DNA from 2 places in the Arthrobacter sp. efr-133-R2A-63 genome. Region 1 is predicted to be linked to the other one. Evidence: predicted binding sites of a transcription regulator. Region 1 holds the regulator's gene; the other holds the start of a gene.
The links. Region 1 encodes HspR, which represses chaperone genes until heat shock. Its sites were predicted from a motif close to AAGTTGAGTCNNNNNGACTCAACTT; they were not measured.
Positions count from the first base shown of each region.

Region 1 (5,888 bases):
TTATCCGAGGCTTCCGGAAAAGGTCAGGCATTGGCCGAAGAACTACTATCTTGCCCAGCTCGGCCCGGGCGAATAACGCGCCGGCCCGTCCTCGACATCGCCGGAACGCTGCGCAGTCGCCGGAGCGTTCCGGCGAACCGGCACTGTTCCCGCGAGCTCGACGTCGGCCCTCAACCGGGCGTTCTCCCACGGCGAAATCGCCCATGGATCCCTGAGTTTCCGGGGTTCATGGGCTCTCGTTGAAAAGAGTTGAGCCTACTCGACTCAACTTTGGATTGACATTGAATGAGGCCTGAGTACAGTTGAGTGCAGAACGCTCAACTAGCCGAAGGTTGAGTGCTCCCCGGCTCCGAACCCTCCATGAGGAAAGGAATCGGGTGAAATCTCGATCGTCGGCCATTGAAAGGAAGCACCATATGTCACGCGCTGTAGGTATCGACCTCGGAACCACCAACTCCGTCGTCTCTGTTCTCGAAGGTGGCGAGCCCACCGTCATTGCCAACGCCGAGGGTGGCCGCACCACGCCGTCGGTCGTTGCATTCTCCAAGTCGGGCGAAGTCCTGGTCGGCGAAATCGCCAAGCGCCAGGCCGTCAACAACATCGACCGCACCATCGCTTCCGTGAAGCGCCACATGGGCACCGACTGGTCCGTCGCCATTGACGACAAGAAGTACACGCCGCAGGAAATCTCCGCGCGCATCCTCATGAAGCTGAAGAACGACGCCGAGAGCTACCTCGGCGAGAAGGTCACCGACGCTGTCATCACCGTCCCGGCCTACTTCAACGACGCCGAGCGCCAGGCCACCAAGGAGGCCGGCGAGATCGCCGGCATGAACGTTCTCCGCATCGTCAACGAGCCCACCGCCGCTGCACTTGCGTACGGCCTGGACAAGGGCAAAGAAGACGAACTCATCCTGGTCTTCGACCTCGGTGGCGGCACGTTCGACGTCTCCCTGCTGGAAGTCGGCAAGGACGAAGACGGCTTCTCCACCATCCAGGTCCGCGCCACCGCCGGCGACAACCGCCTCGGCGGCGACGACTGGGACCAGCGCGTTGTTGACTACCTGCTGAACCAGCTCAAGATCAAGGGCATCGACCTTTCCAAGGACAAGATCGCCCTGCAGCGCCTGCGCGAAGCTTCTGAGCAGGCCAAGAAGGAACTCTCGTCCTCCACCAGCACCAACGTCTCCCTCCAGTACCTCTCCGTCACCCCCGACGGCCCGGTCCACCTGGACGAGCAGCTGACCCGTGCCAAGTTCCAGGACCTCACCAAGGACCTGCTCGAGCGCACCAAGAAGCCGTTCCACGACGTCATCGCCGAGACCGGGATCAAGCTCTCCGAAATCGACCACATTGTGCTCGTGGGCGGTTCCACCCGTATGCCCGCCGTCTACGACCTCGTGAAGGAACTCGCCGGCGGCAAGGAGCCCAACAAGGGCGTCAACCCGGACGAAGTTGTTGCCGTTGGCGCAGCCCTCCAGGCTGGTGTGCTGAAGGGCGAGCGCAAGGACGTCCTGCTGATCGACGTCACCCCGCTCTCCCTCGGTATCGAAACCAAGGGCGGCGTCATGACGCACCTGATCGAGCGCAACACGGCCATCCCCACGAAGCGTTCCGAGACCTTCACCACCGCTGACGACAACCAGCCGTCCGTGGCCATCCAGGTCTTCCAGGGCGAGCGTGAATTCACCCGCGACAACAAGCCGCTGGGAACGTTCGAACTGACCGGCATCGCACCGGCCCCGCGCGGCGTCCCGCAGGTCGAGGTCACCTTCGACATCGACGCCAACGGCATTGTCCACGTCTCCGCCAAGGACAAGGGCACCGGCAAGGAGCAGTCGATGACCATCACCGGCGGCACTGCGCTGTCCAAGGAAGACATCGACCGGATGGTCCGTGAAGCCGAGGAGCACGCAGCCGAGGACAAGGCCCGCCGCGAGGCTACCGACACGCGCAACACTGCCGAGCAGCTCGCCTACTCCGTGGACAAGCTCATCGCCGAAAACGACGACAAGCTGCCTGAAGAGGTCAAGACCGAGGTCAAGGCCGACGTCGACGCCCTCAAGAAGGCCCTCGAAGGCACCGACGACGCAGCAGTGAAGACCGCTTTCGAGAAGCTGCAGCACTCGCAGTCGAAGCTCGGCGAAGCGATCTACTCGCACGCCGGTTCCCCGGATGGCGCAAGCAGCGCCGCTGGTGCTGAGGGCGCTCACGCCGATGCCAAGGCTGCCGACGAGGACATCGTCGACGCCGAGATCATCGACGAAGACGAAAAGAAGTAAGCATGCCTCACCACGGCAACGACGCAGAGCACTCACCGTCCAACAACGAGGGCAACGAGCAGCACAAGCCGGTCATTCGGGACAACCGCAAGGTTGACCCGGAGACCGGGGCCGCCCGCCACACCCAAGGATCGGCAGCTGAATCCAACGCCGCTGCCGCCGAGGGCGACGCCCTGTCCCAGGCTGAGGAAATCCTCAACGGCGTGGAGGTTCCGGCTGAAGAGTCGGTAGCCCCCGGAGCCGCTGCAGAAGCAGCGGCCGCGGAACTCCGCAACGACCTCCTGCGCCTGCAGGCCGAGTACGTCAACTACCGCAAGCGCGTCGAACGCGACCGCGCCGTCGCAGGGGAAATGGCCGTCATCGGCGTCCTGAACTCCCTGCTGCCGGTGCTGGACGACGTCGACGCCGCCCGCCAGCACGGCGACCTCGTGGACGGCCCGTTCGCAGCGATCGCCGCCAAGCTGGAGAATGCGCTGAAGACGTACGGCCTGGAACGCATCGCGGAAACCGGAGTCGAATTCGACCCCACGATCCACGAAGCACTCATCCAGCAGCCGGGCGAGGACATCGAAGTAGACACGGTCAGCCAAGTGCTGCGCTCCGGCTACAAGTCGGGCGAGCGCGTGCTGCGTGCGGCACAGGTGATTGTGGCTGTGCCGGCGTAGGGTTTCGCCTCACCGTGCCTTCGCGGATGAGGGGGAGCATCGCGAAACGAGACAAGGGGCCCCGCCCCTTCGCCGGGTGGCCCAGGATCTGCGATCCTTGGTCACCCGGCTTCGGCAGCGGATATTGGCCTTCCCAACACTCGCAAGCTCGTGTCGGGGCCCTCGGCCAGATCCTTAGATGCCACTCCCGGGCCCCTTGCCTCGCTCCGCTCAGACGGTCGTCTCACCTAAGGTGGGATAAGCGCAGCGCACGCAACTTAACCAGAAACGAAAGAGAGTAGCCGAGTGGCCAGCCAGGACTGGGTTGAGAAGGATTTTTACGCCATCCTTGGTGTCGCCAAGGACGCCTCTGACGCTGACATCAAGAAGGCGTACCGCAAGCTTGCGCGGAAGTACCATCCGGATACCAATTCCGGGGATGCTGCTGCGGAGAAGAAGTTCAAGGACATCTCAGAGGCCTATTCGGTCCTCTCGGATGCCGAGGAGCGCCAGCAGTACGATGCCATTCGCGCCATGGGCGGTGCACGCTTCGCTCCGGGCGCAGCTCGCGGCGGGCCGGCCAATGGCGGCTTCGAGGACCTGTTCGGCGGGCTTTTCGGCGGCGGCGGACGCCAGCCTGGCGGTGCCGGCGGCATCCCTCCCGAGTTCGCTGACCTGTTCGGCGGCGGCTTCGGTGGTGGGCAGACCGGCTTCCAGCGCGCCCCGCAAAAGGGCAGCGACCGCACGGCGTCCACCTCGATTTCCTTTGCCGGATCCATTCATGGCACCACGGTGAGCCTGCGCGAAAGCAACGGCAACGTCATCGACGTGAAGATTCCCGCGGGCATCAGGGACGGCCAGAAGGTCCGCCAGCGGGGCAAGGGCAACCCCGGGGCGGCCGGCAACGGGGACCTCATCATCACGGTGAACGTCAAGCCCCACGATTTCTTCAACCGCGACGGCGACAACATCCGCATCCACGTCCCGGTCACCTTCGCTGAGGCGGCTCTGGGTTCCAACATCCACGTGCCAACGCTCGACGGCGACACGGTCACCGTCCGCGTCCCGGCGGGCACGCCTTCCGGGCGCACGCTCCGGGTCAAGGGCCGCGGCGTCAAGACGTCGAAGGGCACCGGGGACCTGTTGGTGACAATCGACGTCTCCGTACCGCAGAACCTCAACAAGCAGGCCGAGGAGGCCGTCAAGGCGTTTGCCGCGGCCACTGCCGACGCCGACCCCCGCCACGACCTGGCCTCCAGGGCCCGCTTGTAGCGGCAGAACACAATGGGAGGGGACGCAGGCATGGGCATCGACATCAACCAGCCGATCTTCGTCATCTCCGTCGCGGCCGAACTGGCTGACATGCACCCGCAGACCTTGCGCCAGTACGACCGCCTCGGCATCGTGTCGCCGAGCCGTGCCCCGGGCAAGTCCCGACGATACTCCCAACGCGACATCGACCGCTTGCGCGAGGTCCAGCGGCTCTCCCACGAAGGCGTGTCCCTCGAGGGCATCAAGCGCATCCTCGAACTCGAAAACCAGGTGGCCGCGCTGCAATTCCGCGTTGCTGAACTGAGCGAGGAACTGCAACGCAGGCGCAGCCCGATGGAGGCCCGCGTTTTCGCGGCGGGAGCAGCCGGCGACGTCGTCAGCCTGGCCCGCGGGCAGCGCCCCCGGGCGCGGTCCCAGGCAATCGTGGTGTGGAGACCGCGGACGGGGGAGTAGTCCCTAGGCCTGCGAGAGGGAAGCCAGCAGCACCGGCCCTTCCTGGCCGGCCCACGTGCCCCGCAGGACAGCCGAATTTTCCGGACCCGGTGTCCCCGGAACGAGGACACGGTTCACCTGCACGGTGAGTTGACCGGCGTCGATACTGGTGATGCCGTCTTCGGTGATCGGGGCCGCCGGGCTCAGCGCAGGCACTTCGCTACCGGGGGTACCGCTGCCCTTGACCTCGACGGAACTCTTGCGAGGCTCCAGCACGCCGTCCATATCCACGAACTGTTCGGCCTCCCGCTGACCAGTGACGATGACGGTGGCCAGGGCAGCGACGTAGACGGGATCGGCGCAGGCGTCGTACACCCACCGCGTGCCCAAAACGGAGTGTTCCATGGTGCCGAGGAACGAGTCCTTTGCCCCGGGCAATTCCGAACCCCGGTAGCTCAGGGGAACCTGGTAGATCTTGCCGCCGTGGGAGACCAAGTGGGTCTCGAGGCCGACTTCGCCGTCCGGATCATCGAAGCGGTATGCGCCGAGCAGCTCGGGCGGTGCGGAGCCGTCCTTGGTGAACCACGGCTGGACGGGCAAGTACTTTTCGATGAGCTCACGTTTGCTGGGACTCAGGGTTGCTTGATGGATGATAGCCATGCGGTCCAGCCTAGTTGGCCAGTGCGGGCGCGGAGACTGCTCTCGGGGTCCAACGCAGGTGCGTGTTGTCGGCGTCGGACTCGCGCTCTTTCAAGAGTGAAAGCCTGGGCCTAACGGCATCCGTGCGGGAGCTCGGCGGTTTGCGTCGCCCCGCCCGGAACTGCGGCACCCACTGCGCCCCGGGGCCTTGGTATTCCTGCTCGGCTGCGGCGTGGAGCGTCCACTGGGGGTCGAACAGGTGCGTCCTGCCCAGTGCCACGAGGTCGGCCCGCCCGGCAAGAAGGACGGAGTTGACGTCGTCGTAGCTGGAGATGGCACCGACGGCGATGACGGCTGCTCCGGCGGGTGCGGCGACCTCCTGGCGGATGCGGTCGGCGAAAGGCGTCTGGTAGCTGCGGCCGAAAGCCGGTTGTTCTTCCTTGGCGACCTGGCCGGTGGAGACGTCGATGCCCGCGGCGCCATGGGCTACGAATGCCCGCGCGATGTCGAGCGAGTCGTCTGAGGTGTTGCCGCCTTCGATCCAGTCCGTCGCGGAGATGCGTACCGTCACAGGCTTGCTGGCAGGCCACGCCGCACGGACGGCGTCGAACACTTCCAG
Region 1 covers NZ_JARVRG010000026.1:105,656-111,543, forward strand. Annotated here, with positions in the region: gene QRN45_RS15040 (oxygenase MpaB family protein) at 1-76, shown strand, start outside; gene dnaK (molecular chaperone DnaK) at 417-2,282, shown strand; gene QRN45_RS15050 (nucleotide exchange factor GrpE) at 2,285-2,947, shown strand; gene QRN45_RS15055 (DnaJ C-terminal domain-containing protein) at 3,233-4,198, shown strand; gene QRN45_RS15060 (heat shock protein transcriptional repressor HspR) at 4,229-4,651, shown strand; gene QRN45_RS15065 (CG0192-related protein) at 4,655-5,290, opposite strand; gene QRN45_RS15070 (bifunctional salicylyl-CoA 5-hydroxylase/oxidoreductase) at 5,301-5,888, opposite strand, start outside.

Region 2 (5,888 bases), on a different contig from region 1:
GCACTCCTGCAGCAGAACGTGTACCCGAGCGCCACCAGCTGGGACAACGGTGACCGTCGCGTGGACTGCTTCATCGTGGTCAACACGGGAAACACGCTCAAGGAATCGGTGCTGCAGAAGTAGTCAGTCCTTCCGCCTCACTGTCAGGCCGCTGCCCACTGGCGCTCCGCCGTCGGGACCCGTCAAAGCTTCGAGCCCCTTGATGGTGAGCTCGTCGAAGTCGGCCGCGGTGTCCACCAGGACCGTGTCGCCGTCCGCGATCTCTCCCGCGAGGATCTCCCTGGCCAGGCTGTCGCCGATCTCGCGTTGTACCAGCCGTCGCAATGGACGGGCGCCGTACGCGGGATCGTAACCGGACATCGCGAGCCAGGCACGGGCGCCGTCGCTGACCTGGAGGGTGAGCCGACGGTCGTGCAGCCGCTTGGTCAGCTCGTCCACGTGCAGCTCGACGATCCTGGCGAGCTCGTCCACGCTGAGCGGATCGAACAGCACAATCTCATCTAGCCTATTGAGGAACTCCGGCTTGAAGGACGAGTTGACCACGGCCATGACCGCGTTTCGCTTCGCCGTGGGGTCCAGCGTTGGATCCACAAGGAATTGGCTGCCCGAGTTGGAGGTCAACACGAGGATGGTGTTCCGGAAGTCCACGGTGCGGCCCTGCCCGTCCGTGAGACGGCCGTCGTCAAGCACTTGCAGGAGGATGTCGAACACTTCGGGGTGGGCTTTCTCCACCTCGTCGAGCAGGATGACGGAGTACGGTCGACGGCGGACCGCTTCCGTGAGCTGGCCGCCTTCCTCGTAGCCCACGTATCCGGGAGGGGCGCCGACCAGCCGGGCTACGGAGTGCTTCTCCCCATATTCGGACATGTCGATCCGCACCATGGCGCGCTCGTCGTCGAACAGGAAGTCGGCGAGTGCCTTGGCGAGCTCGGTTTTACCGACACCGGTGGGGCCCAGAAACAGGAACGAACCCGTGGGACGGTTGGGGTCGCTGATGCCCGCACGGGCGCGGCGGACGGCGTCGGAGACGGCGGCCACCGCCTTGGACTGGCCGATCAACCGTTTTCCGAGTTCCTCTTCCATGTGCAGGAGCTTCTGGGATTCGCCCTGCAGCATGCGGCCGGCGGGGATTCCGGTCCAGGCAGAAATGACCTCGGCGATATCGTCCGCCGTGACTTCCTCCGCGACCATCAGGGCGGGCTTCGCTTCGCCGCGCGCTTCCCGGGCGGACTCTTCCTCGGCTGCCGCACTGAGCTCACGCTCCAATGCGGGTAGTTCGCCGTAGAGAATGCGCGAGGCAGCCTCAAGGTCGCCTTCACGCTGGTGTTTTTCAGCGGCCGAACGAAGTTCGTCGATTTTCGCCTTGAGGTCGCCGACACGGTTGAGTCCGGCCTTCTCGGCTTCCCAGCGGGCATTCAGCGCCCCAAGGGCTTCCTTCTTGTCCGCCTTGTCCGCACGGAGCGCAGCGAGGCGTTCGATGGAGGCCGCATCGGTCTCGCGCTCGAGGGCCAGTTCCTCCATGGTGAGACGATCCACGGCACGGCGAAGCTGGTCGATTTCCTCGGGAGCGGAGTCGATTTCCATGCGCAGCCGGGACGCGGCCTCGTCCACGAGGTCGATCGCCTTGTCCGGCAACTGGCGGCCCGAGATGTAGCGGTTGGAGAGCGTGGCCGCGGCCACGAGGGCAGAGTCCGCGATGGCTACCTTGTGGTGGGCCTCGTAGCGTTCCTTGAGGCCGCGGAGGATGCCGATGGTGTCCTCGACGCTCGGCTCGCCGACGTAAACCTGCTGGAAGCGGCGTTCCAGGGCGGGGTCCTTCTCGACATTCTCACGGTACTCGTCCAGCGTGGTGGCGCCGATGAGGCGCAGCTCGCCGCGGGCCAGCATGGGCTTGAGCATGTTCCCTGCGTCCATGGCGCTTTCACCGGTGGCACCGGCTCCCACCACAGTGTGGATTTCGTCGATGAACGTGACGATCTGCCCGTTGGAGTTCTTGATCTCCTCCAGCACGGCCTTGAGCCGTTCCTCGAATTCACCGCGGTACTTCGCGCCGGCCACCATGGATGCGAGGTCCAGGGCGATGAGGGTCTTGCCCCGCAGGCTTTCCGGCACGTCACCTGCCACGATGCGCTGGGCGAGCCCTTCCACGACGGCGGTCTTGCCGACGCCGGGTTCACCGATCAGCACGGGGTTGTTCTTGGTGCGGCGGCTCAGGACCTGGACGACCCGCCGGATTTCACTGTCCCGCCCGATCACGGGATCCAGCTTGCCGGAGCGCGCGACCGCCGTGAGGTCCGTGCCGTATTTCTCGAGCGCTTGGAAGGTGTTTTCCGGGTCCTGCGAGGTGACTTTCCGGTCGCCACGGACACCCGGCAGGGCGGCGAGGAGCGCTTCGTGGGAGGCGCCGGCGTCGCGCAGTAGCTTCCCTACGGCGTCGCTCCCGGCAGAGAGACCCAAGAGGAGGTGCTCAGTGGATACGAAGGAATCACCGAGTTTCTCGGCCTCGTTCTGGGCGGCCTGGATCGCCTGCATGGAAGGACGGGAAAGCTGCGCTTGCTGCACGGAACTGCCCGACGACGACGGCAAGGCCTTGATGGCCGAACTCGCCTGTACGCTCACGGCATCCGGGTCCGCACCAGTGGCGCGCAAAAGCGCCACGGCAACGCCCTCGCGTTGGTCCATGAGCGCTTTGAGCAGGTGGGCTGGCTCCAGTTGCGGATTTCCGGCGGTGGAGGCGTTCATGGCCGCGGCGGAAAGAGCCTCCTGGCTCTTGGTGGTGAATTTGACGTCCATGGAAGAGCTCCTCTCGGGAAGACGACTGTTTCTCAAAGTTGAGTCTACTATGCTCAACTTTAACGAATCATCCCTCCTGCTCCATGTTTGCCGACGGCGAAACCCCTGTCCATAGCCCCGCCCGCTTATTGCGGCGCGGCGACCCTCGCCGCCGTACGATATGCACATGGCACCCTTCACAGTCACTCGCGATGCGCTGATCCCCGCCGCGCCCTCGGACATCTTTCCCTTCGTCAACAACTTCCACGAGTGGACCAAATGGTCTCCGTGGGAAGCTGTCGACCCCCAGCTGAGCCGCAGCTACTCGGGCAACGAATCGGGCGTCGGGGCCAAGTATGCCTGGAGCGGCAACAACAAGGCCGGCACCGGGACCATGGAAATCGTTGGCTCGGAGGAGCCCGGCAAGATCGACATCCGCCTCGAATTCACCAAGCCAATGAAGGCCGTCAACCCCACGGGGTTCACGTTCGTGCCCGAAGGGGACGGCACCCGCGTCACCTGGACAATGGCCGGCGAGAACAAAGGCCTCGGCAAAATCTTCGCCCTGTTCATGAACATGGAAAAGATGGTGGGCGGCGACTTCGAAAAGGGCCTGGCCGCGCTCTCGGCGGTAGCCACCCGGAAAAACTCCTAGTTCCCAGGCGCCGGCCATGGCTGTCTACGTTGATCCGCCTCTGTGGCCCGCGCACGGGACCGTGTTTTCGCACCTCGTCTCGGACACGTCACTCGAGGAACTGCATGCCTTCGCCGACGCAGCGGGGATTCCGGAGCGCGCCTTTGACGGCGACCATTACGACGTCCCGGAACGCCGCTACCAGGATCTCCTGTCCGCAGGCGCCATTCCCGTGGAGGCGCGCATTCTTGTGCGGAAACTGATCGCGAGCGGCTTGCGGATTCCTGCCCGCCAACGCAGCAAGGCGCTCACCGTGCCCTTGCTTGAGCGCTGGAATTCGACGCTTCCGGGGCATGAGGAGCTGGGTTTTGAGCTCCTCGAACGCTGGGGCGAGGACCATCGGAAGTACCACAGCCGCACGCATTTGCTGGCGGTCCTGGAAGCCCTTGACCTCCTCAGCGAACCCACAGCGCCTGCGCACTCGGTGACTTTGGCCGCCTGGTTCCACGACGCCGTCTACGAGGGAATCGCCGGGCAGGACGAAGAGCAATCAGCCAGGCTGGCCGAGGACCGCTTGGCCGTTGCGGGCCTTCCCGTGCCAGTGATCGACGACGTTGCCCGGCTGGTCCGGCTGACCTCCACCCACAGCCCCGAACCGGGAGACCACGCCGGCGCCCTCTTGTGCGACGCCGATCTGTCCATCCTCGGCGCCGAACCCGCGGCGTACGCCCGCTACCTGGCCGCCGTCCGCGAGGACTACGCCCACGTCAGCGATGGCGACTTCGCCGCAGGCAGGGCCGCCGTCGTCCGCCAACTGCTTGCTTTGGACCCGCTCTTCCACAGCGAACGAGCGAAGAGCCTGTGGCTGGACGCCGCCCGCCGCAACCTGGAGGCCGAACTGTCATGACCATGGCGGGGACGGTGCATCGGCAGCTTCCGTTCACCGTGAGGTTTGAGTGGGGGCTCGACGGCGCCCGTTCCATTGCGTCTGGGGCGGACCTCGCCGTCGTGGTTGACATCCTTTCCTTCACCACCTGTGTCAGCGTCGCCGTCGATCGTGGTGCCGTGGTGTTCCCGTACCCGTGGAAGGACGCCGGGGCCGAAGATTTCGCCGCCCACCACGATGCCCAGCTGGCTGGTCCGCGAGGCGGCGGTGGACTGAGCCTCTCGCCGTCGAGCCTGCGGGACGCGCGGAGCTTGAGCCGGGTCGTCCTGCCTTCACCCAACGGGTCTTCCATCGCATATGGTCTCGCCCGGGAAATCCCGCTCATCGCAGCCGTCTCACTTCGCAACGCAGCGGCCACCGCGGATTGGGTGGCATCCGAACTGCCCCCGGATGCGGTGGTGGCGGTGATCGCGGCCGGCGAGCTCTGGCCCAGCCGTTCGCTCCGGCCCGCCGTGGAGGATCAGATCGGGGCAGGCGCCTTCATTGCCGGGCTCGCTGCCGCAGGGCGAGGCGGCTTCACACCGGAAGACGGAAGGCAAGGCTTCGCTCCGGAGGCCGAGGCCGCGATGGCGGTCTACAACGCTGCCGAACCCAGGCTCCATGACGTTCTTCGAGGCTGCTCCAGCGGCCGCGAGTTGATCGGCGCAGGGTACGCGGACGACGTCGAGATCGCAGCAGAACTCGACGCCGGGACCACCGTGGCCCTGTTGAGGGACGGCGCGTTCCGGCGTCCTTGAGTCCGCTTATGAATGTTCGGCAAGGGCTTGCGGTTCCACTACTTAGCGCTACTATGTACTGGTAGCTAGTAACACTAAGTAGTGAAGGGAGGAGTCCAATGGGCAAGCAGATGACGGAGATGCTCAAAGGGACCCTGGAGGGCATCGTTCTCGCCCTCCTGACCGGGAATCCCGCGTACGGGTACGAAATCACGACGCTGCTCCGGGGGCAGGGCTTCACCGAGATCGCCGAGGGCACCGTGTATGCGCTGCTCGTCAGGATCGAGCAGAAGGGCCTTGTTGATGTCGAGAAGCGGCCGTCCGAGAAGGGCCCGCCGCGCAAGGTCTATTCGCTCAACGAGCAGGGCGAGAAGGAACTGGACGAATTCTGGAATACGTGGAGTTTCCTGTCCGATCGACTGGAACAGCTCCGAAAGGGAGGAAAGTGAACATGGCCGCAGGGTGGATCGAGCAGCTCACGGGATCGCTCGAACAGAAGAGGCAATATCGGCAAAACAAGGCACGCGTGGAACGGCTTCCGGCGGACTATCGCGCGGTGGCGACCGCGCTGGAACGGTACCTGATGTATTTCGGGGCCATCACCAAGGGAGATGTCCTGCTGCGGATGCTCGGCGATCTCACCGATCTCTTCGAACAGAGCGCCGCGGACGGAACGCCGATCCGCGCGATCGTCGGAGACGACCCTGTGGAGTTCGCCGAAACGTTCATGCGGAACTACACGGGCGGTCAGTGGATCAACAAAGAGCGTGAACGCCTGGTCAAGGCCATCGACGCCGCCGCCGGAGACGACGGGAAGGAG
Region 2 covers NZ_JARVRG010000022.1:26,039-31,926, reverse strand. Annotated here, with positions in the region: gene QRN45_RS12085 (septum formation family protein) at 1-123, shown strand, start outside; gene clpB (ATP-dependent chaperone ClpB) at 124-2,793, opposite strand; gene QRN45_RS12075 (SRPBCC family protein) at 2,960-3,427, shown strand; gene QRN45_RS12070 (DUF4031 domain-containing protein) at 3,444-4,313, shown strand; gene QRN45_RS12065 (2-phosphosulfolactate phosphatase) at 4,310-5,089, shown strand; gene QRN45_RS12060 (PadR family transcriptional regulator) at 5,188-5,517, shown strand; gene QRN45_RS12055 (DUF1048 domain-containing protein) at 5,520-5,888, shown strand, end outside.
Region 2: a site for HspR is predicted at 2,829-2,853, ahead of clpB (ATP-dependent chaperone ClpB). Genes of this name have one in related genera too.